Regions from separate parts of the Streptomyces sp. NPDC017529 genome, predicted to be linked through region 1. Evidence: riboswitches for the same ligand, from Rfam matches in the RefSeq annotation. Region 1 holds a riboswitch; each other region holds the start of a gene.

What was found. Region 1 has a riboswitch for thiamine pyrophosphate ahead of thiC (phosphomethylpyrimidine synthase ThiC). Riboswitches for the same ligand answer to the same signal wherever they lie in the genome.
Region 2: linked by a shared signal. The riboswitch ahead of thiO (glycine oxidase ThiO) and the one ahead of thiC (phosphomethylpyrimidine synthase ThiC) in region 1 are both predicted to bind thiamine pyrophosphate.
Region 3: linked by a shared signal. The riboswitch ahead of ACH4K4_RS22470 (thiamine ABC transporter substrate binding subunit) and the one ahead of thiC (phosphomethylpyrimidine synthase ThiC) in region 1 are both predicted to bind thiamine pyrophosphate.

Annotation. Positions count from the first base shown of each region.
Region 1 covers NZ_JBIRJY010000002.1:428,082-435,395, forward strand. Annotated here, with positions in the region: gene ACH4K4_RS05625 (LacI family DNA-binding transcriptional regulator) at 1-370, shown strand, start outside; gene ACH4K4_RS05630 (metallophosphoesterase) at 783-1,964, shown strand; gene ACH4K4_RS05635 (hypothetical protein) at 2,169-3,074, shown strand; gene thiC (phosphomethylpyrimidine synthase ThiC) at 3,223-5,001, opposite strand; TPP riboswitch at 4,995-5,152, opposite strand; gene ACH4K4_RS05645 (YibE/F family protein) at 5,224-6,717, shown strand; gene ACH4K4_RS05650 (SsgA family sporulation/cell division regulator) at 6,784-7,209, opposite strand.
Region 2 covers NZ_JBIRJY010000006.1:359,214-366,527, reverse strand. Annotated here, with positions in the region: gene pknB (Stk1 family PASTA domain-containing Ser/Thr kinase) at 1-1,771, opposite strand, end outside; gene ACH4K4_RS18565 (thiazole synthase) at 1,943-2,737, opposite strand; gene thiS (sulfur carrier protein ThiS) at 2,747-2,965, opposite strand; gene thiO (glycine oxidase ThiO) at 2,962-4,278, opposite strand; TPP riboswitch at 4,276-4,389, opposite strand; gene ACH4K4_RS18550 (NAD(P)/FAD-dependent oxidoreductase) at 4,562-5,845, shown strand; gene ACH4K4_RS18545 (Rv2175c family DNA-binding protein) at 5,916-6,281, shown strand; gene thiE (thiamine phosphate synthase) at 6,433-7,083, shown strand; gene ACH4K4_RS18535 (class I SAM-dependent methyltransferase) at 7,164-7,314, opposite strand, start outside.
Region 3 covers NZ_JBIRJY010000008.1:240,191-247,504, reverse strand. Annotated here, with positions in the region: gene ACH4K4_RS22485 (hypothetical protein) at 1-100, shown strand, start outside; gene ACH4K4_RS22480 (ABC transporter ATP-binding protein) at 132-1,190, opposite strand; gene ACH4K4_RS22475 (ABC transporter permease) at 1,191-2,804, opposite strand; gene ACH4K4_RS22470 (thiamine ABC transporter substrate binding subunit) at 2,861-3,940, opposite strand; TPP riboswitch at 4,019-4,152, opposite strand; gene rlmN (23S rRNA (adenine(2503)-C(2))-methyltransferase RlmN) at 4,186-5,292, opposite strand; gene ACH4K4_RS22460 (phosphatidate cytidylyltransferase) at 5,427-6,566, opposite strand; gene frr (ribosome recycling factor) at 6,566-7,123, opposite strand; gene pyrH (UMP kinase) at 7,299-7,314, opposite strand, start outside.

The DNA.
Region 1 (7,314 bases):
GGCCGCCGACCGGCTGCTGGCCCGTCCGGACCGCCCCGACGCGGTCTACGGCCTCTTCGACCCGAACGGCACCGACCTGCTCGCGGCGGCCAGACGCTACGGGCTGCGCGTCCCCGACGACCTGCTGCTGGTCTGCTGCAGCGAGTCCACGGTCTACGCCACGACCGAGCCGCCCATCACCACCCTCTCCCTCAAGCCCCGCCGGATCGGCACCGCCGTCGTCCAGCTCCTCATCGACGCCATCGAGGGGCTGGACAGCGGGCGGCCGGTCGAGCAGGTGATACCGACGGACCTGATCGTGCGGACCTCCTCCCAGCGCAGGTCCGCGCGCACCACCGTCAGTCCGCCGCGGGGACCTTCCGGGGCTTGACCGTCACACGTTCGAGCGGCCGTGTGGATGCGCCTGCCGTATCCACACGGCCGGAGGTTTGTGTACGCCCGGACGGCGATCCGGCATCCGGACGTACGGACATCAGGCCCGACGTCCGGACGTACGGACACGGCCTCCTCCGCGGCCCCGCCGCCCTCCTGACGTCCGGCGCCGCGCCGAGGCACCCCGGGCCACTTCGCCAGGTCCCCGCACCGCCGTGCCGCCGTCCCGGCATCCCGTCGCCCGGGATAAAATCGGGGTGATCCCGGAGAAAACGGCAGTGAACACCGGGCGCCGAGCGATTGACCACCCCCGGGTGCGTCACAACCCGCGAGCGGCATTCCTATGATGGGCGCACGACACCACGGACCGCCGTCGACCAGGCAAGGTCCGCGAGGTGCACGGCGGCGCGATGGTGGAGGGGTCGATGACTCAGGGGGCCAGTGTGGGACCCATGGTGCGGACCATGCCGGCACAACCTCCGGCTCCGGCACAACCGCCTGCTGTGCCGGTCCCCCCGGCCCCGGCGGTACCGCCGCCCCCGCCCCTGCCGCCGGCCTTCATCGGAGCGCCCGACGGCATGCCGCCCGAGTACACCCCCACCGAGCGCTCCCTCCCCGTCATCGGCGCGGGCGCGTCGGCAGGCGGCGGCAACCCGCAAGGGCACGCGGACATCCCGCCCGTCACCCGTACGGACACGCTCATCGACCGCCCGACCGTCGACCTGACGGCGGTGCCCGAGTCGGCTATCCCCGCCCCCGAAGGCCAAGAGGGCGGCGGCCCGCTGTACGTCGTCGGCGACGTGCACGGCTACTACGAAGAGCTGCGCGAGGCACTCGCCGCCGAGGGCCTCATCGACGCCGACGGCCAGTGGGCCGCCGGCAACGCCCGCCTGTGGTTCCTCGGCGACTTCACCGACCGCGGCCCGGACGGCATCGGCGTCATCGACCTCGTCATGCAGCTGTCCGCCGAGGCCGCGGCGGCCGGCGGCTACTGCAAGGCCCTGATGGGCAACCACGAGCTGCTGCTGCTCGGCGCCAAGCGGTTCGGCGACACCCCCGTGCAGTCCGGCGCCGGCACCGCCTCCTTCCAGGCCGCCTGGCTGCTCAACGGCGGCCAGAAGACCGACATGGACCGCCTCCAGGACCATCACCTGCAGTGGATGGCCCGCCTGGACGCCATGACGGAGGAGGACGGGCACCTGCTCGTGCACTCCGACACCACCGCGTACCTGGAGTACGGCGACTCCATCGAGGACGTCAACGACACCGTCCACGACGTCCTCACGCGCAGCGACGCCGACGAGGTCTGGGACCTGTTCCGCAAGTTCACCAAGCGGTTCGCCTTCCGCGACGACGACGCGGGCCCGATGGCCGCACGCGAACTCCTCGACACCTACGGCGGCGGGCGCGTCGTGCACGGCCACAGCCCCATCCCGTACCTCCTCGGCGAGGTCGGCGGCGAGGACGACGAAGGCGAGGGGGTCGCCGTCGAAGGGCCGCACGTCTACGCCGACGGGCTCGCCATCGCCATGGACGGCGGGATCACCATGGCCGGAAAGCTACTGGTCGTCCAACTTCCCCTGACTGGCTGACCGTTATCCGGGCAGGGGTAGCGGCAGGTAGGGAAGTGGCGCGACGGGGCCCGAGCGGGGGCGTGGCGGTCCCTATTTCCGCAAACACCCTGTCACCCCGTGCCGGAGGCGCTCTACCATCGGTCTATCCGTAGCAGGCTCTCCTCCGTTTCCGCCCACTGCCCGGCCCACGCCGGCCTGTACGGCCCTACGGAGCATCGGGGGATGCACATGAACAGCGCTCCGCACCTGCTGAACGAGGACCGCGCGGAATTCGCGCGGCTCCTCGACGAGGCGCTGCGCACCGCGGATTACCGGAAGGACCTGGTGTCCGCGGCGGGAAAGCACCTCAATACCGAGCAGTTGCGCACCATGGCGCTCAGCGCCACAACCGCCATCGCCGCGTGTGCGACGGCCGAATACCGACACTACGTACGGCTCCGCGACGAACTGCGCGCTCCGGCACCCGCACCGGAAGCCGGAGGCGTGGAAGGCCGCGAGGAGAAAGGCGCGTCGGCGGGCAGCCCGGGCATCGATCTCGCCACGACCGTGGGGGAGGTCGCCGAGCCCTCGGGCGCCGGGCTGGCCGCGATGATCACGGTACTGGCGCCGGTGCTGGCGGGGATCGCCGCCGTGCTCTTCCTGCTCATCGGGTACGTGCTGCGCACCGTCGGCACCGACCCGTCCGCCGCCCAGCCCCTGATCAGCGTGGGTTGGGTCTTCGCGGCGGTCACCGCCGCCGGGGCGCTCGTCGCGATGGCGAGCCTGGTCTACGCGGCCTGGCGCAACGGCTCGACGTCGCTGCGCGCCCCACGCACCGGCGACGGCCTGGGCGCCCGGACCCGGGAGGTGGACCTCGCCCGGGACGCCTGGCGGCAGGCGCTCCTGGAACGCGGCATCCTGCCGTTCCTGCGCGAGGCCCTGGCCGATCCGGCCGCCGTCAACGGCCGCGGCACGGCCCGGTACGTACCGCGCCGCGCAGTGGACGGCGGCCGGATGCCGAGCCTGGGCTTCACCAGCCCGGACTTCACCAGCCCGGACGGCGGCCCGCCCGCCGCTCCCCGGCCCCGCTTCACCAGCCCGGATTTCACCAGCCCCGACTACGGCGGCCCCGACCACCATCCCGAATAGCGCCCACGCACCGCCGCACTTCCACCGCGGGGGCAACGGCACCTGGCCCCCGCGGCGTCCCGCAGGCACAGGTACCGACGCACGGCTCCGGGCCCGGAGCCGCACGGTGTACGCGCGGCTCCGGGCCCGGATCCAACGTGCGGAAAGGTCACTCCGCGATCGGCAGGTACACCCGGTTCCCCGCCGCCGCGAACTCCCGTGACTTCTCGGCCATGCCCGCCTCCGCGTCCGTGCCGACCGCCAGGTCGCCGCCGTGTTCGCGGCGGATGTCCTGGGAGATCTTCATGGAGCAGAACTTCGGGCCGCACATGGAGCAGAAGTGCGCCGTCTTCGCCGGTTCCGCCGGCAGCGTCTCGTCGTGGAAGGCGCGGGCCGTGTCCGGGTCGAGGGCCAGGTTGAACTGGTCCTCCCAGCGGAACTCGAAGCGCGCGTCGGACAGCGCGTCGTCCCAGTCCTGGGCGCCCGGGTGGCCCTTGGCGAGGTCCGCCGCGTGCGCCGCGATCTTGTACGTGATGACGCCGGTCTTGACGTCGTCCCGGTCCGGCAGGCCCAGGTGTTCCTTGGGCGTGACGTAGCAGAGCATCGCCGTACCCCACCACGCGATCATCGCCGCGCCGATCCCGGAGGTGATGTGGTCGTACGCGGGCGCGACGTCGGTGGTCAGCGGGCCGAGCGTGTAGAACGGCGCCTCTTCGCAGATCTCCTGCTGGAGGTCGATGTTTTCCTTGATCTTGTGCATCGGGACGTGTCCCGGGCCCTCGATCATCGTCTGCACGCCGTGCCGCTTGGCGATCGAGTTCAGCTCGCCGAGCGTCCGCAGCTCCGCGAACTGCGCCTCGTCGTTGGCGTCCGCGATGGAGCCGGGGCGCAGGCCGTCGCCGAGGGAGTACGTGACGTCGTAGGAGGCGAGGATCTCGCAGAGTTCCTCGAAGTGGGTGTAGAGGAACGACTCCTTGTGGTGGGCCAGGCACCACGCCGCCATGATCGAGCCGCCGCGCGAGACGATGCCGGTCTTGCGGCGGGCCGTGAGGGGGACGTAGCGCAGCAGGACGCCGGCGTGGACGGTCATGTAGTCCACGCCCTGCTCCGCCTGCTCGATGACCGTGTCCTTGTAGATGTCCCAGGTCAGTTCCTCGGCCTTGCCGTCCACCTTCTCCAGTGCCTGGTAGAGGGGGACGGTGCCGATGGGGACGGGGGAGTTGCGCAGCACCCACTCGCGGGTGGTGTGGATGTTGCGGCCGGTGGACAGGTCCATGACCGTGTCGGCGCCCCAGCGGGTCGCCCAGGTCATCTTCTCCACCTCCTCCTCGATGGAGGACGTGACGGCGGAGTTGCCGATGTTCGCGTTGACCTTCACCAGGAAGTTCTTGCCGATGATCATCGGCTCGATCTCCGGGTGGTTGACGTTGGCGGGCAGTACGGCCCGGCCGGCCGCGATCTCGTCCCGCACGAACTCCGGAGTGACGTTCTCGCGGATCGCGACGTACTCCATCTCCGCCGTGACCTCGCCCCGGCGCGCGTACGCGAGCTGGGTGACCGCCGCGCCGCCGCGGCCCCGGCGAGGCTGCCGGGGGCGACCCGGGAAGACCGCGTCGAGGTTCTTCAGGCCGCCGCGCGGCGAGGTGTGCTTGAGGCCGTCGTCCTCGGGCCTCGGTGGCCTGCCCGCGTACTCCTCGGTATCTCCCCTGCTGATGATCCAGTTCTCCCGCAGCGGCGCCAGGCCGCGGCGGACGTCGGTTTCGATGTTGGGGTCGGTGTACGGCCCTGACGTGTCGTAAAGCGTCACGTCCTTGCCGTTGGTGAGGTGCACACGACGGACCGGGACCTTCAGGTCGGGCCGCGATCCGGTGAGGTAGCCCTTGTGCCAGCCGATCTCCTTGGCGGAGACCTGACCGTTTTCGGGCGTGCGTGCATCCTGCAGAGTCATGAAGACCCACTCCCTACGCCGGCATTACCCGGTAACAGGTTCGGCGGTCGACGCAGCAAGTCCGTGACGGCGGTTCCGGCTTCGGCCGGACGTTCCGTACGGGGATCAGCGCCCTCTCAGCCCGGTGCTCCGAGCTCCCGCGATTGCAAAGGTGGCACCACGGTAGCCGCCGATATGGCGCGGTGACCAGGGGGCCCTGCCAGTTCTTGCGATGATCGGGCGGTGACCAGCAACGAGCCCCCGCACTCCGCGCACCACCACGCTTCCCATCCGGCGCCCGGTCCGGACGGTGATCGTGCGCAGCCGCCGCACCCGCCAGGACACGGGCACGCGCACGGACATGGCCACGGGCACGGCCCCGCGGCCCCGGTATCCCGGCATCTGCGCAAGGTCATCGCGGCGGTGCTGATCCCGTTCGCCGCCGCCGTCGTGGCCGGTCTGGTCGTGCTGTGGCCGGGCGGCGCACCCGGCCACAAGCCGACCGGTGTCGGCTTCGACCAGCCCACCGAGAAGGCGAAGGTGGCCAAGGTCGAGGAGGTGAACTGCGCGGACGTCCACGCCCAGCAGCAGCCGGGGCCGCAGCAGCAGTCCGGCCCCTCGGACACCCGGCAGGCAACGCACTGCGAGCGGGCGGTCATCGAGGTGACCACCGGCAAGGACACGGGCCGGCGGTTCGAGGCGATCGTGACGCCCGACGCCACACGCCACTACACGGTTGGCCAGAAAGTCGTGGTCGCCTACTCGCCCAAGGCGCCCAAGGACCTGCAGTATGCGGTCACGGACGTCGACCGGACGTTCCCGATGTGGGTGCTCGCCGCGATCTTCGCGCTGGCGGTGGTCGTGGTCGGCCGGCTGCGCGGGGTGCTGGCACTGGTCGCGCTCGTCGTGAGCTTCGGCGTGCTGACGCTGTTCATCCTGCCCGCCATCCTCCAGGGTTCGAACCCGCTGGTGGTCGCGGTCGTCGGAGGCAGCGCGATCATGCTGGTCGCGCTGTACATGTGCCACGGGCTGACGGCCCGAACGTCCGTAGCCGTGCTCGGCACGCTCGCGTCGCTGCTGCTCATCGGCCTGCTCGGCTCGCTCTTCATCGGGTGGGCCCTGCTGACCGGCAACACCGACGACCAGACCGGGCTGGTGCACGGCCTGTACCCCGACATCGAGATCCGCGGCCTGCTGCTGGCGGGCATCATCATCGGGTCGCTGGGCGTGCTCGACGACGTGACGGTCACCCAGACCGCGGCGGTCTGGGAGTTGAAGGAGGCCGATCCGTCGGCGAGCCGCCGCAAGCTCTACGGAGCGGCGATGCGGATCGGGCGCGATCACATCGCGTCCGTCGTCAACACGCTCGTACTCGCTTACGCGGGTGCGGCGCTGCCCCTGCTTTTGCTGTTCTCGATCGCACAGAGCAGCGTCGGTACCGTCGCCACGAGCGAGGTGGTCGCGGAGGAGGTCGTCCGCACGCTGGTGGGCAGCATCGGACTGGTCGCGTCCGTACCGCTGACGACGCTGCTGGCCGTGCTGGTCGTCTCGGCGGACCGGGACGCGGGGCGGCCGGCGGGCCGGGGCACGCGGCGGACGGCAGGCGGGGGACCGGGGCGGGGCGCCGGGGGCCGGGGCGCCCAACGGGTCGGTGCGGGTCGGGGACCGGAGCCGGACGGCGGTACGAGCCGGCAACCGGTGCTCGGCGGCCGCGGCAGGCGGCGGCGCGCACGCTGATCCGGCCGGAGACCCGTCACTCCGCGTCACATGTCACCGTCCCGTCACCGCCCGGGCCGCGCGGCTTCACCCCGCCTTCTGCGCCTCGGAAAGAATCCGGTCCAATGTCGATTCGAGCGTGTCGCACACCTCTTCCTCCCCGATCGGCACCAATCGGTCCGTGCGGTCCAAGAAGGCCACCAGCGGTGGGGCACCGGCGCGGAACAACGCCCGTTCGTCCGCCACCTGCAGGCCGATGAAGACGTCGCTGAGATGTTCGGAGGAGGACGGCTCGATGCGTACGTCGCCCTCGCCGGACGGCTTGCTCAGCCCGTCCAGCAGCAGCTCCCGGCTGAACGCCCAGGTCACGGGCACATCGCCGGGAAGGTCGAAGGTGAAGCTGACCGCATAGGGATCCGCGCGGTCGAAGTACAGCTCCACCGGGATACGGAAAGCGAGCTCCTCTGACACGAGGAAGCTCATGATCACTTCTGCCTGAACTGTGTCGGTCATCAACCTCTGCCCCGTACTTGGTCGGAGATGGCCAGGAATCATCCCTCTTGGCCTCATTGACGCCATCGTCTGTCACGCGCAAGCGGATCACAAGGAGTGATCTTT
Region 2 (7,314 bases), on a different contig from region 1:
TCTCGCCCTTGCCCAGTTTGCCGCCCTGCCCCGGCGACTGCCGGGCGACCTTGCCCTTGTCGTGCGGCGAGTGCGCCGTCCGGTCGTCGATCCTCACCTCGAAGCCGGCGCCGCGCAGCGTGGCCTCGGCGTCCGCCCGGTCCCGGCCCGTCACGTCCGGCACGTCGGCCGCCGCGCCGCGGCTGACGGTGAGCGCGACCGCGGTGTCCGGGCGGCGCTTGCTGCCCGCCGCCGGGTCGCTGGCGATCACCGAGCCCTTGGCGACCTCGTCGGAGAACTCCTTGCGCACCGTGCCGACCGTCAGCCCCAGGTCGCGCAGCTTGCGCTTGGCGTCCGCCACCGGCGTCCCGGCCAGATCGGGCACCTGGACGATCTCGGGGCCCTTGGAGAGCGTGAGGGTGACCGTTCCCGTACCGCGGATGCGCTTGCCGGTCTCCGGATCCGTGGCCATGACGTGCCCGCGCTCCACGTTCGGGCTGTAGGCGTGCTCGACCCTCACGTCCAGGCCCTCGGCGCGCAGCGTCTGCTCCGCCTTGGCCTGCGTCATGTCCAGCACCGCGGGGACCGTGGTGAACTGCCCGGAGTTGATGTACCAGACACCCGCGCCCACCAGCAGGACGAGCAGCACGGCGGCGATCACCGAGGCCGTCTTGCGGCGCGTCCGCAGCAGACCGGCCACCGCGCCGGACCGCGGCGCAGCGGCCGCAGGCCGCAGCCGGGTGGTCTGCTCGGCCGCCGGCACCGGCGCCGGCGGGACGGGAGGCGTCTCCAGCCTGCTGGTGCGGTTCAGCGGCTCCTCCAGCGGGAGCGGCGGCTGCACGGCGGCGACCCGCGGCAGCACGCTCGTACGGTCCTCGGAACCCGCCCCGGAGCCGTCCTCCGGTGCCTCGATCGCCTGCGGGGGCACCGCGTCCAACTGCGCGTCGGACAGCTCGGCGCGGGCCGTGCGGGCCTGCGCGAGCAGCGTCACCGCGTCCTGCGGGCGCAGCTCGGGGCGGCGTGCGGTCGCCGCGGCGACCAGGTCGTCAAGCTGCGGCGCCAGCTCCGGCGCGTACGCGGACGGGGCCGGCACGTCCTCGTGCAGGTGCTGGTAGAGGACCTGGGCCGCGTTGCTGCCGGTGTGCGGCTTGCCGCCGGTCAGCATCTCGAACAGCACCACACCGCAGGCGTAGACGTCGGCGGGCGGCCCGGCCGTGCCGTCCTCGATCTGCTCGGGCGCCAGGTAGGAGACGGTTCCCAGGAGCGTGCCGGTGGAGGCGGTGGTGTGCGTGCCCACGGTCCGTACGAGGCCGAAGTCGGCGACCTTGACCCGGCCGTCGTCGCCGATCAGCACGTTCTCCGGCTTCATGTCCCGGTGCACCAGCCCGGCCCGGTGCGCGGCGCCCAGCGCGGCCAGGATGGGCTCCAGGATGTCCAGCGCGGCCCGCGGCTGGAGGGCGCCCCGCTCCCGCAGCACGTCACGCAGCGTGCAGCCGGCGACGTACTCCATCGCCAGGTAGACGTACGTGCCGTCGGTGCCCTGGTCGAAGACGCCCACCACGTTGGGGTGGTCGAGCCGGGCGACGGACTTGGCCTCGCGGATGAAGCGGTCGACGAACGCCGCGTCCGCCGCCAGCGCCGGGTGCATCACCTTCAGGGCGAGCACCCGGTCCAGCCGGGTGTCCACGGCCCGGTAGACCGTGGCCATGCCGCCGGCGGCGATGCGCGCCTGCACCTGGTAGCGGCCGTCGAGCAGCTGCCCGACCAGGGGGTCCTGAAGGGTCGTATCCACGGCAGACGAGTCTACGAGCCGTCGGGCGGGGCTCCGACGCCCCGCCCGGCGCCCGGGCCGTACTGAAGCCGAACGGTGACAGGCCCTATGGCCGGGCGTGGGCGGGTCGCGCCGGATGCCCCTTTTCGGCCGGTCCGGGCGGCGCCCCCGGGGCGGCGCCGCCGCGGCGCGTCAGAAAGCGGGCCGCTCCGGGTCCAGCGCGGCCATGCCCTCCGTGGGCGAGGAGGCCTCCGCGTAGTGGCGGCGCGGCATCCGCCCCGCGCGGAACGCCAGCCGGCCGCCCTCGACGGCATGCCGCATCGCCTCCGCCATCAGCACGGGCTCCTGCGCACGGGTCACCGCGGAGGCCAGCATCACCCCCGCACAGCCCAGCTCCATGGCCAGGGCCACGTCGGAGGCGGTGCCCGCGCCCGCGTCCAGGATCACCGGCACCCGGGCCCGCTCGGTGATCAGCTGGAAGTTGTGCGGGTTGCGGATGCCCAGCCCGGACCCGATCGGGGAGCCCAGCGGCAGGATCGCGGCGCAGCCCACGTCCTCCAGCTTGCGGGCCAGCACCGGGTCGTCGCTGGTGTAGGGCAGCACGGTGAAGCCGTCGTCCACCAGCGTCTCGGCGGCGTCCAGCAGCTCGACCGGGTCCGGCAGCAGGGTGCGCTCGTCGGCGACCACCTCCACCTTGATCCAGTCGGTGCCGAGCGCCTCACGGGCCAGCCGGGCGGTGAGGACGGCCTCGCCGGCGGTGAAGCAGCCCGCGGTGTTCGGCAGCACCCGGATGCCGTGCCGTTCCAGTACGGACAGCACCGAGCCCTGCACGGTCGGGTCCAGGCGGCGCATGGCGACCGTCGTCAGCTCCGTACCGGAGGCGAGCAGCGCCCGCTCCAGTACGTCGAGACTGGTCGCCCCGCCGGTGCCCATGATCAGCCGGGAGTCGAAGGTGGTGTCGGCGATGGTGAGCAGATCGTCGGCCATGACGGGGAATCAGCCTCCCTGGACTGCGGTGAGGACCTCGACGCGGTCGCCGTCGCCGAGCGGGGTGGCGGGCCACTGGCCACGCGGTACCACGGCTTCGTTGACGGCCGCTGCCACGCCGCCGGGCGCCGTGGTGAGGCCGGCGACGAGCCGGTCGAGGGTGAGCCCTCCGGGGAACTCGCGGGGCTCACCGTTCACGGAGACGGTGATGGGTGTGGTGACGGTCATGCGGGCTGCTCCTGGGAGGCGGGGGCGGGCACGGGGCGGGGCGCGGCGCCGGGCGGCGCCGCGGAGGCGTGCGCGGGCGGCTCCGGCGCGAAACGGTCGGGGGCGAACGGCCGGGCCTCCTCCGGCAGCCGGCCGCCGGTCAGCACCGCCGCCATCGCGTCGCCCGTGACGGGCGTCAGGAGCACGCCGTTGCGGTAGTGGCCGGTCGCCACCAGCAGGCCCGGCAGCGCGGTCGGGCCGAGCAGCGGCGCGTTGTCGGGCGAGCCGGGGCGCAGTCCGGCGCGGGTCTCGACCAGCGGCAGTTCGGTGATGCCGGGCACCAGCTCGTGTGCGTCCCGCAGCAGCTCGTACACCCCGCCGGCGGTGACCGTGGTGTCCCAGCCCAGCTCCTCGCTGGTGGCGCCGAGCACCAGTTCGCCGTTCTCGCGCGGTACGAGATAGACCGGGCCGCCGCGCACCACGGCCCGTACCGTGCGGGACAGGAACGGTACGCCGCCGGGCAGTACCTCCGGCATGCGCAGCCGCAGCACCTGGCCCTTGACCGGGCGCACCGGCGGCAGCACGCCGCCCGGGACGCCCGCCAGCCGACCGCTGCTGCTGCCCGCGGCGAGCACCACCTGCCCGGCCGTGACGCGGCTGCCGTCGGCCAGTACGGCACCGGTGGCGCGGCCCCGCTCGACGGTCAGCCGCTCGGCGGTGGTGCGGTGGAAGGCGACCCCGGCCCGCTCGCAGGCGGCGAGCAGCGCCGCCGCCAGCCGGCGCGGGTCGACCTGGTGGTCCCCGTCCACGCGCAGGCCGCCGCGCACGCCCGGCGCGAGCATCGGCTCCAGGCGCCGGCACTCGCGCCCGGTCAGCCACTCGGAGTCCAGGCCGCTGCGGAGCTGGAGGGCGTGCAGGTCGCGCAGGTAGGCGCGGTCGTCGGCGTCCAGTGCGACGGCCAGGGTGCCGCACGGGCGGTAGCCGATGTCCCGGCCGCTGGCCTCGGCCAGCTCGGCGGCGAAGTCCGGGTAGCGGCGGGCGGAGGCGAGGTTGAGGCCGAGCAGCGTCTGCTCGCCGTAGTGCAGTTCGGTGACGGCGGCCAGCATCCCGGCCGCGACCCGGGCGGCGCCGCCGCCGGGCGCGGGGTCGGCGACGGCGGTGCGCAGCCCGCGCTGGGCCGCCCGCCAGGCGGTGACCAGCCCGATGACGCCGCCGCCGACGACGAGTACGTCCGGGTGCCCGCCGGAGCCGGGTGACACGTGTGGCGCGGGCGGCCCGGCCCTGCCCGTATGGGGTGCGGCGGCCCGTGCCGCGGTCCGTGCAGATGGATGCATGGGTGTCCAGCCCCTCCCTTCGCCGGCATGACCCGGATCAGGTTCGTACGGTCGGAGGCCGCAGCAGCCTCCCTCTCAGCCCGGTGCGTCCGGGCTCCCGCGAGTGCGTTCACCGGCCACACTAGTACGGGTCCCGGGCGCGCCGTAAGGGAGCACCGGGCCCGCGCTCCGGGCCGTGGCCGGTTCTCGCGGGTGCCGGTGGGTGACGGACCGTGACGTTGTGTCAGAGATCTCGTCGCGCGGTGCTGCGGCCCGCGAGACACGCCGTCCTAGAGTTGGCCGGGTGAGCGAGCAGACCCAGCCTCCCCAGGACCCGGACCGCACGCGCCAGGAGGACGACACCCTCCAGCGCGCCGCCGAGCGCGCCCGGCGGGTCGTCGTCGTGGGCGCCGGAATGGCCGGCGTGCAGACCGCCGTCGCCCTGCGCGAACAGGGCTGGCGCGGGGTGATCACCCTGGTCGGCGACGAGCCCCACGCGCCGTACGACCGCCCGCCGCTGTCCAAGGCCGTACTGCTCGGCAAGGCCGACGGGTCCGCCTTCGACGTGGACTTCGCGGCGCTCGGCATCGACCTGCTGCTCGGCCGGCGCGCCACCGGGCTCGCCGCCGCCTCGCAGGTGGTCGAGACCGACGCCGGACCGCTCCCGTACGACCACCTGGTGATCGCCACCGGCGCCGAACCGGTCACCCTGCCCGGCGGCGCCGGCCTGCCGGACGTCCACGTGCTGCGCACCCTCGACGACGCCGAGCGGCTGCGGCCCGTACTGGCCGGGCAGCGCGAGATCGTGGTGGTCGGCGCGGGCTGGATCGGCGCCGAGTTCGCCACCGCGGCGCGCGAGGCGGGCTGCGGGGTGACCGTCGTCGAGGCCGCCGACCGGCCGCTGGCCGGGGCGCTGCCCGCCGAGGTCGCCGCCCCCATGGCGGCCTGGTACGAGGACTGCGGCGCCCGGCTGCGCACCGGCGCCAGGGTCGCCGCCGTCACGGACGGCGCGGTGGCGCTCTCCGACGGCACGACGCTGGCCGCCGACGCGGTCGTCGTCGGCATCGGCGCCAGGCCCGCGACCTCCTGGCTGGCCGGCTCCGGCGTCGAGCTGTCACCCGAGGACCGCTCCGTGCTGGCCGACGAGCGGCTGCGCACCTCGGTCCCCGGCGTGTACGCCGTCGGCGACTGCGCCTCCTTCCCGTCCGCCCGCTACGGCAGCCGGCTGCTGATCCACCACTGGGACAACGCCCTCCAGGGGCCGCGCACGGTCGCCGCCACCATCGCCCGCGGCGAGGCGGAGGGCCCGCTCTACGACCCGGTCCCGTACTTCTGGTCCGAGCAGTTCGGCCGCTTCGTGCAGTACGCGGGGCACCACGCCGGCGCCGACGAGACGGTCTGGCGCGGCGATCCGGCGAGCGCGGCCTGGTCGGTGATCTGGCTGCGCGAGGGCGTGCTCGTCGCCCTGCTCGCGGTGGGCAGGCCGCGCGACCTCGCCCAGGGTCGCAAGCTCATCGAGCGGGGCGCGGCACTGGACCGGCACAAGGCGGCGGACGCCTCGGTGCCGCTGAAGTCGGCGGTGCTCTGAGCGGCCCGCGCGGCGCACCTTTGGCGATGCCCCGCTACCGGCTGTCAGTGCGAGGTGGCAGGCTTGTCCTGTGACCGAGATTGACGCAAAGATCGATGGACTCGTACCCGCCTGGCTCACCCTCCCCGACATCGCCGAGATGATCGGCGTGGAGGTGACGCGTGTGCGGCAGCTGGTGAAGGAGGGCCAGCTGATCGCGGTGCGCCGCGGCGAGAACCGGGCCCTGCACGTGCCGGCCGACTTCATCAAGGACGGCAAGGTCGTCAAGGGCCTCGTCGGGACGCTCACGCTCCTGCGGGACGACGGCTTCGCCGACGAGGAGATGCTGGAGTGGCTCTTCACCGCCGACGAAACCCTGCCCGGCACCCCCGCCCAGGCCCTGCGTGAGAATCGCGGTACGGAGGTGAAGCGCCGGGCCCAGGCGCTCGCCGTCTAGTAGCGCCTGTACGGCTGCGGGGGCTCCTTCGGGCGCGTCCGCTGCCGTTCGCCGTCGCGATCGCACCCGCGGCCGCGACCGTCTTCGCACCACTAGGGCGTACGGGCCGGAAGGTCCGGCCCGTACGCCGCCTACCTGGGGGGACCCGCCGATGACCACCGCACGCCACGCCCTGTCCGACGCCCGGCTCTACCTGTGCACGGACGCCCGCAAGCGCCAGGGCGACCTCGCGCAGTTCCTGGACGCGGTGCTCGCGTCGGGCGTGGACGTCGTGCAGCTGCGCGACAAGGGCATGGAAGCGGGGGAGGAGCTGGCCCACCTGGAGGTCTTCGCGGACGCCTGCCGCCGGCACGGCAAGCTGCTGGCGGTCAACGACCGCGCCGACGTCGCCCACGCCATCGGCTCCGACGTGCTGCACCTGGGCCAGGGCGACCTGCCCGTGCCCGCCGCCCGCGCGATCCTCGGCCCGGACGTGCTGATCGGCCGGTCCACCCACGCCGAGTCCGAGGTGGATGCCGCGCTGGCCGAGCCCGGCGTGGACTACTTCTGCACGGGCCCGTGCTGGCCGACCCCGACCAAGCCCGGGCGCCACGCCCCCGGCCTCGACCTGGTGCGTTACGCGGCCGCGCAGCAGCCCGAGCGCCCGTGGTTCGCGATCGGCGGCATCGACGCGGGCAACCTGGACCAGGTGCTGGAAGCGGGTGCCCGGCGGGTCGTCGTCGTACGGGCGATCACCGAGGCCGAGGACCCGGGGGCCGCGACCGCCGACCTGGCCAAGCGGGTGCGTGCGCACGGAGCGTGACCGGGCACGCGCGTGAAGCTGCTGGAGACCGCCATCTTCCGCAGGCGGCTGTCACCATCGCTCACAAGAGGCTCCCGAGGTCAGGCCGGGCCGTGGCCGGCGGGGGCGTCGTAAACCAGGCTGTACCGCCAGAACAGGCGCCGTCGGATCCGGGCACCGGGCAGCGCCTGCGCGGCGGCAGCCCGAATCTCGCCCAGAGTCTCCCGCGGAGCGGCGGTGGGCGCCGTCATG
Region 3 (7,314 bases), on a different contig from region 1:
GGCCGTACCGGCTCCCGCGGAGGAAGCGAAGACGCTGGACGGGCCGTCGGCCGGAAGCGACGCCCGGACCGCGGCGGGCAGCCGCACCAGCTCCTCGTAGCGCGCCCGCCGACCCCACGGGTGGGCGTCCCTCAGCGGTTCAGGACCACGACGTCCTCGGCCGTGAAGGTGACGCCCACCCGCTCTCCGTCTTCCGGGGCGTCCCGCAGCGCGCAGGCCGCCTCCAACCGCGGTCCGGAGTCCGGCTGGAGGAGCAGGGCGACGTGGGTGCCGCGGAACGTGCGCGCCGCCACCGTGCACGGCAGCCCGTCCGCGGCAGCCGTGATCCCCACCCCGGCCGGGCGCACCAGGAGGCGGCACGGGCCGTCCGGCGCGTCTTCCGGTACCGGGACCTTGCCCCACGGGGTGTCGGCGGCCCCGCCCCGCACGGTCGCCTCCACCACGTTGTCGAAGCCCAGGAAGCGGGCGACGAACTCGGTGGCGGGGCGCTGCCAGACCTCCAGCGGAGTGCCGCTCTGCGCGATCCGCCCCTCCCTCATGACCACCACCCGGTCGGCCAGCGCGAAGGCTTCACCCTGGTCGTGCGTCACGGCCAGCACGGTCGTACCCAGCTCGCCGAAGACCCTCCGCAGTTCGACGACCAGGCGCTCACGCAGGCCGCGGTCGAGCTGGCCGAGCGGCTCGTCCAGCATCAGCAGCCGCGGCCGCGGTGCGAGTGCGCGGGCCAGCGCGACCCGCTGCTGTTCGCCGCCGGACAGCGCCGCCACGGCGCGCCGCTGGGCGCCCGGCAGGCCGACCAGGTCCAGGAGTCCGGCAACCGTACGCTCCTGTTCGGCACGTGACGCGCCGCGCATGCGCAGGCCGAAGGCCACGTTGCCGCCGACGTCGCGCTGCGGGAAGAGCTGGTGGTCCTGGAACATCAGCCCGACGCCACGGCGGTGCGTGGGCACGCCCGACTGGTCCCGTCCTTCCAGGAAGACGCGCCCCGCGTCGGCGGCTTGCAGTCCCGCCACGACCCTCAGAAGAGTGGACTTGCCGCTGCCGCTGGGCCCCAGCACACACACGATCTCCTGCGCGGCGACGCTCAGGCCGACCGCGTCCAGCGCCGGCGGCTGCCCGGCGCGGAAGCGGACGGTGACGTCGTCCAGCCGCAGCAGCGCCTCGTCCGCGGTGCCAGTGTGTTCCGCCATCTAAAACTCTCCGGCCTGATCGGTACGGATGCGCTCCAGCGCCAGCAGCGCGCCCGCGCACACCACCATCAAGATCGTCGACAGGGCCATCGCCTGTCCGTAGTTCAGTTCTCCCGCACGTCCCAGCAGCCTCGCCACGGCCACCGGCAGGGTCGGTGCGTCCGGCCGGGCGATGAAGACCGTCGCGCCGAACTCGCCGAGCGACACGGCGAAGGCGAAACCGGCGGCGATCAGCAGCGCGCGCCGTACCAGCGGCAGGTCGACCTCCCGCCACACGCGCCACGGCGAGGCCCCCAGCACCGCCGCCGCCTCCCGCAGCCGCCCGTCCACCGCGCGCAGCACGGGCAGCATGGTCCGTACGACGAACGGCACTCCGACCAGCGCCTGCGCCAGTGGTACGAGCCACCACGAGGAGCGCAGATCCAGCGGCGGCTTGTCGAGAGTGATCAGAAAACCGAAGCCGACGGTCACGGCCGACACTCCGAGGGGCAGCATCAGCAACGCGTCGAAGCCACGCACCAGCCTGCCGCCCCGCCTGGTCAGCGCTGCCGCCGCCAGCCCGCCCACCACCAGGGCGATCAGCGTGGCGGCGGCCCCGTAGGCGAGCGAGTTCCACAGGGCGTCCAGCGGGGCGACGGCGAAGGTGCTGTCCATGGAGGCAGCGGATTGCAACGCCCGGTAGAACGTGAACCCGTAGCCGTCCGGCCCGGCGAAGGACCGCTCGACCAGCACCGCCAGGGGCGCCACCAGCAGCACCGCGATCACGGCGAGCGTCCCCCACAGCAGCGCCCACTGGCCGGCGCCCCGGGGCCGCCGCACCGTCTGCGCCGGGTCGACGAGCGTGAGGGCGGTCTCCCGCCGCCGTACGGTCCAGGCGTGCAGCGCCAGGAGTGCCAGCACGGCGGCGAACTGGAGCAACGTCAGGACGGCGGCGGTCGGCAGGTCCAGGAAGTCGGCGGTCTGCCGGTAGATCTCCACCTCCAGGGTGGAGAACCTCGGCCCGCCCAGGATCTGCACCGCCCCGAAGGAGGTGAAGGTGAACAGGAAGACCATCAGGGCGGCGGCCGCGACGGCCGGTCCCAGCGCGGGCAGCGTCACCCGCCGCCACGCGTTCCAGCGCGACGCGCCCAGCACCCGGGCCGCTTCCTCCTGCCGGGGGTCGAGTTGCCCCCAGAGGCCCGCGACGGTCCGTACGACCACCGCGTAGTTGAAGAACACGTGCGCCAGCAGGATCGCCCACACCGAGGTGTCCAGCCGTACGCCCCACAGGTCGTCCAGCACGCCGCCGCGCCCGACCAGCGCCAGGAACGCCGAACCCACCACCACCGTCGGCAGCACGAACGGCACCGCGACCACGGACCGCAGCAACTGCTTCCCGGGGAAATCGAAGCGCGCGAAGACATACGCGCCGGGGAGCGCGATCAGCAGCGTGAGCGCGGTCGAGGCCGCCGCCTGCCAGACCGTGAACCACAGGACGTGCAGGACGTCCGGGTCGGACAGCACCTCGCCGACCCGGCCCAGCTGCCACTGCCCGCCGTCCTTGAGCCCCCGCCCGACGATCGCGGCGACCGGATAGGCGAAGAAGAGCGCGAAGAAGGCCAGCGGCAGGGCCATCAGGGCCAGCCGCGCCGCCGTCCCCCGTGAGTGCCGCGCCCGCTTCGCGGGGCCGGTTACTTCAGAACGAGCGAGGACCACTGCTTGATCCACTGTTCGCGGTTCGCGGCGATCTTCTCCGGGGCCACCGTCTCCGGCTTGTCGATCTTCCGGCCGTACTTGGTGAACAGCTCCGGAACCTGCGCGTCCGTACGCGCCGGGTTGACGAACATCTGGAGCGGCACGTCCTCCTGGAACTGCTTGCTCAGCAGGAAGTCCAGCAGGGCCTTGCCGCCCTTCTCGTTCTTGGCGCCCTTGAGCAGCCCCGCGAACTCGACCTGCCGGAAGCAGGTGCCGGCCGCGACGCCGGTGGGCGCCTCCTTCGGCTGCGGCTTCTTGCCGAGCACCTCCACCGGCGGGCTCGACGCGTACGAGACCACCAGGGGCTTGTCCCCCTTGCCCCGGCCCGCCGCCGAACCCGAGAACCGTTCGTTGTACGCCTGCTCCCAGCCGTCCACGACCTCGACGCCGTTGTCCTTGAGCTTCTTCCAGTAGTCCTGCCAGCCGGACTCGCCGTACTTGGCGATGGTGCCGAGCTGGAAGGCGAGCCCCGGCGACGACGTGGCGGAGTTCTCGGTGACCAGCAGGCCCTTGTACTCGGGCTTGAGCAGGTCGTCGAACGTCTCGGGCGGCGCGATCCGGTGCTCGGCGAAGTAGGCGCGGTCGTAGTTGACGCAGGTGTCGCCGTAGTCCACCGGCGTCACCCGGTGCCCGGCCTTGTCAAGCTGGAGTTCGCCGGGGACGCTCGCCAGCCCCTTGGCCTCGTACGGGCTGAAGATGCCTTCCTTCAGGCCGCGCGACAGCAGCGTGTTGTCGATGCCGAAGAAGACATCGCCCTGCGGGTTGTTCTTCGACAGGATCGCCTGGTTGACGGCCTTGCCCGCGTCGCCGCCCTTGAGCACGTTCACCTTGTAGCCGGTCTGCTTGGTGAACTCCTCCAGGACGGACTTGGAGGCGTTGAAGGAGTCGTGGCTGACGAGCGTGACGGTCTTCGGGTCCGTACTGCCGCCGCTGCCGCCCGAGCCGCACGCGGCGAGCGCCGTCATGCCGGCCGCGACCGCCAGCGCGGTGACGGTGATCCTTCTGGTGGTGCTCACTGGATTCCTCCTGGCTGGCCAGGAAGAGACGCGGCCCCGCCCGGCACTTCGCGAGGAAGGCCGGGCGGGGCGCAACAGCATGAGTGACGACCGAACTTCCTACCCGGAATGACCCGGGCGAGGTTCAAGGGTCTGCGGCACCTCGTGTCCGTGACGCTCGGTCCGTGACACTGCCGCACTCTCAGCGCTGTGGCGCTCCCCTGTCGGAATGTGCATTTGTTCGATCACACCGTACCAGCGGACGGTCAGCGCTCCGAGGCCGCGAGCTGCCCGCAGGCGCCGTCGATCTCCTGCCCGCGCGTGTCGCGGACGGTCACCGGCACCCCGTGCGCGGCGATGGCCTCGACGAACGCCTTCTCGTCCTCGGGGCGCGAGGCGGTCCACTTCGAACCGGGCGTCGGGTTGAGAGGGATCAGGTTGACGTGCACCCGCTTGCCCTTGAGCAGGCGGCCCAGCAGGTCACCGCGCCACGCCTGGTCGTTGATGTCCCGGATCAGCGCGTACTCGATCGAGATCCGCCGCCCGGACTTCTCCGCGTACTCCCAGGCCGCGTCCAGCACCTCACGCACCTTCCAGCGCGTGTTGACCGGTACGAGCGTGTCGCGCAGCTCGTCGTCGGGCGCGTGCAGCGACACCGCGAGCCGGCACTTCAGGCCCTCGTCCGCGAACCGCAGCATCGCCGGGACGAGACCCACCGTGGACACGGTGATGCCGCGCTGGGAAAGCCCCACCCCGTCGGGCTCCGGGTCGGTCAGCCGCCGGATCGCGCCCACGACCCGGTTGTAGTTCGCCAGCGGCTCGCCCATGCCCATGAAGACGACGTTGGACAGCCGGGCCGGCCCGCCCGGAACCTCGCCGTCGCGCAGCGCCCGCATGCCGTCGACGATCTGGTGAACGATCTCGGCGGTCGAGAGGTTCCGGTCCAGCCCCGCCTGCCCCGTCGCGCAGAACGGGCAGTTCATGCCGCATCCGGCCTGTGACGAGATGCACATCGTGACCCGGTCCGGGTAGCGCATCAGCACCGACTCCACGAGGGTGCCGTCGTGCAGCTTCCACAGCGTCTTGCGCGTGGTGTCGTCGTCACAGGAGATGTGCCGCACCACACTCATCAGCTCGGGCAGCAACGCCGACGCCAGCTTCTCCCGCGCCGCGGCCGGGATGTCCGTCCACTCCGCCGGGTCGTGCGCGTACCGGGCGAAGTAGTGCTGCGACAGCTGCTTGGCGCGGAACGGCTTCTCACCGGCCGCGGCCACGGCTTCGCGCCGCTCGGCGGGGGTGAGATCGGCAAGGTGCCGCGGCGGCTTCTTGGCTCCGCGCGGCGCGACGAAAGTGAGTTCTCCGGGCTTAGGCATGGTTCTTCCAGTGTCGCAGACGTAAGAGGTGCCGATCGCCGCCTCGGCAACCCGGCCTGACCTGCGGTTTTCCATATGCGTGAGGGGCCCGCCACGCAGCGCGGCGAGCCCCTCACACGTACGGTGGACCTCTGTCAGCCGGAGCCGACGAAGATGACGTACAGCAGCCACACGACCGGGGCGGTCGGCAGGAGCGAGTCCAGGCGGTCCATGATGCCGCCGTGGCCGGGCAGCAGCGTGCCCATGTCCTTGATGCCGAGATCGCGCTTGATCATGGACTCGCCGAGGTCGCCGAGCGTCGCGCTGGCCGCGACCGCCATGCCGAGCAGCAGGCCCTGCCACCAGGCGCCGTCCGTAATGATCAGCTGCATGCAGAGCGCGCCCGCGACCATGGCGAACAGCACCGCGCCGAACAGCCCCTCGCGGGTCTTGCCGGGGCTGATGCGGGGCGCGAGCTTGTTCTTGCCGAAGCGCCAGCCCACCGCGTACGCACCCGTGTCGCTGACGACCGTCAGCAGCAGGAACGTCAGCACGCGCTGCGGCCCGTCGTCGGCGGCGAGCATCATCGCCACGAACGTCGCCAGGAACGGCACGTAGAACGCGGCGAAGACGCCCGCCGTGACGTCCCGCAGATAGTTCTCCGGGGCCTCCGTCATGCGCCACACCAGGGCGGCGAGCGCGGTGAGCGCCATCGCCACCCACGCGCCCTCCGCGCCCCGTACGTAGCCGGCGACCACCATCGCCGCGCCACCGAGGGCGAGCGGGACCAGCGGTACCCGGATGTCCTTGCGTTCGGAGAGCCGGGACGTCAGCTCCCACAGGCCCACGACGACCGCGATCACTATGACGCCTACGAAAAGCGGCTTGTAGACGAAGAGCGAGAGCAGGATGACGGCACCGAGGCCGACACCGACTCCTATGGCGGCCCGGAGGTTGCGCCCCGCGCTCTTCTTCTGCGGCTTGTCGGGTTGCTGTGAGCCGTCAGGCCCCGGCAAAGAGGTCGGCATGGGCTCCTGCGGCTGTTCGTCGCGGAACGAGGGGCCGCTCTGCCGAGCGGCCCCCCTGTCGTCCCGGTGGTCCCGGTCGTCGTCCAGAGAGTTCCGGTCGTCGTCCTGGTGTCCGCCTGCGTCGGGCACGATGGGCATGGGCCGAGTCTGCGCCGCGCCGCCCCACTCGTGCGCGGGACCCGCCGAACCGGCGGGCCCCTGGTCGGGTGGTCCCCATTGACCGGCTCGGCCGACGCCAGGCGGGGCCCCCCAGGATGACTCGTTCATCAGACCTCTAGGAGCTCGGATTCCTTGTGCTTGAGCAGCTCGTCCACCTGCGCGACGTACTTCGCGGTGGTGTCGTCGAGCTCCTTCTCCGCCCTGCGCACCTCGTCCTCGCCGGACTCCTTGTCCTTGACGAGCTTGTCGAGGGTTTCCTTGGCCTTGCGCCGGACGCTGCGGATCGAGATCTTCGAGTCCTCGGCCTTGTTCTTCGCGACCTTGATGAACTCCCGGCGGCGCTCCTCGGTGAGCTCCGGGAAGTTCACGCGAATGATGTGGCCGTCATTGCTCGGGTTGACGCCCAGGTCGGAGTCCCGGATCGCCTGCTCGATGTTGCGCAGTGCGCTCTTGTCGAACGGGGTCACCACGGCCATCCGCGGTTCGGGCACCGAGAACGACGCCAGCTGGTTGATCGGCGTCATGGCGCCGTAGTAGTCCGCCACGATCTTGTTGAACATCGCCGGGTGCGCACGCCCGGTGCGAATCGCGGCGAAGTCCTCCTTGGCGACCACGACGGCCTTCTCCATCTTCTCCTCGGCCTCGAGGAGGATCTCTTCGATCACCACTTGCTCCTGGTCTTTTCGGTAAGAAGCAGAGCCTCGCCCCTGCCGCGCGTCTTCTCCTGCACGGTGTCCGACCGGCAGGCCGTTGTCCATCCCCGTGCCGGGGTCTTCCCACGACCCGGGGTTGCCGCCCGTACGGTGCCCTGCCCGTACGGCAATACGGCAGTTGGGGCCGTCAGGCCCGGGTGCCC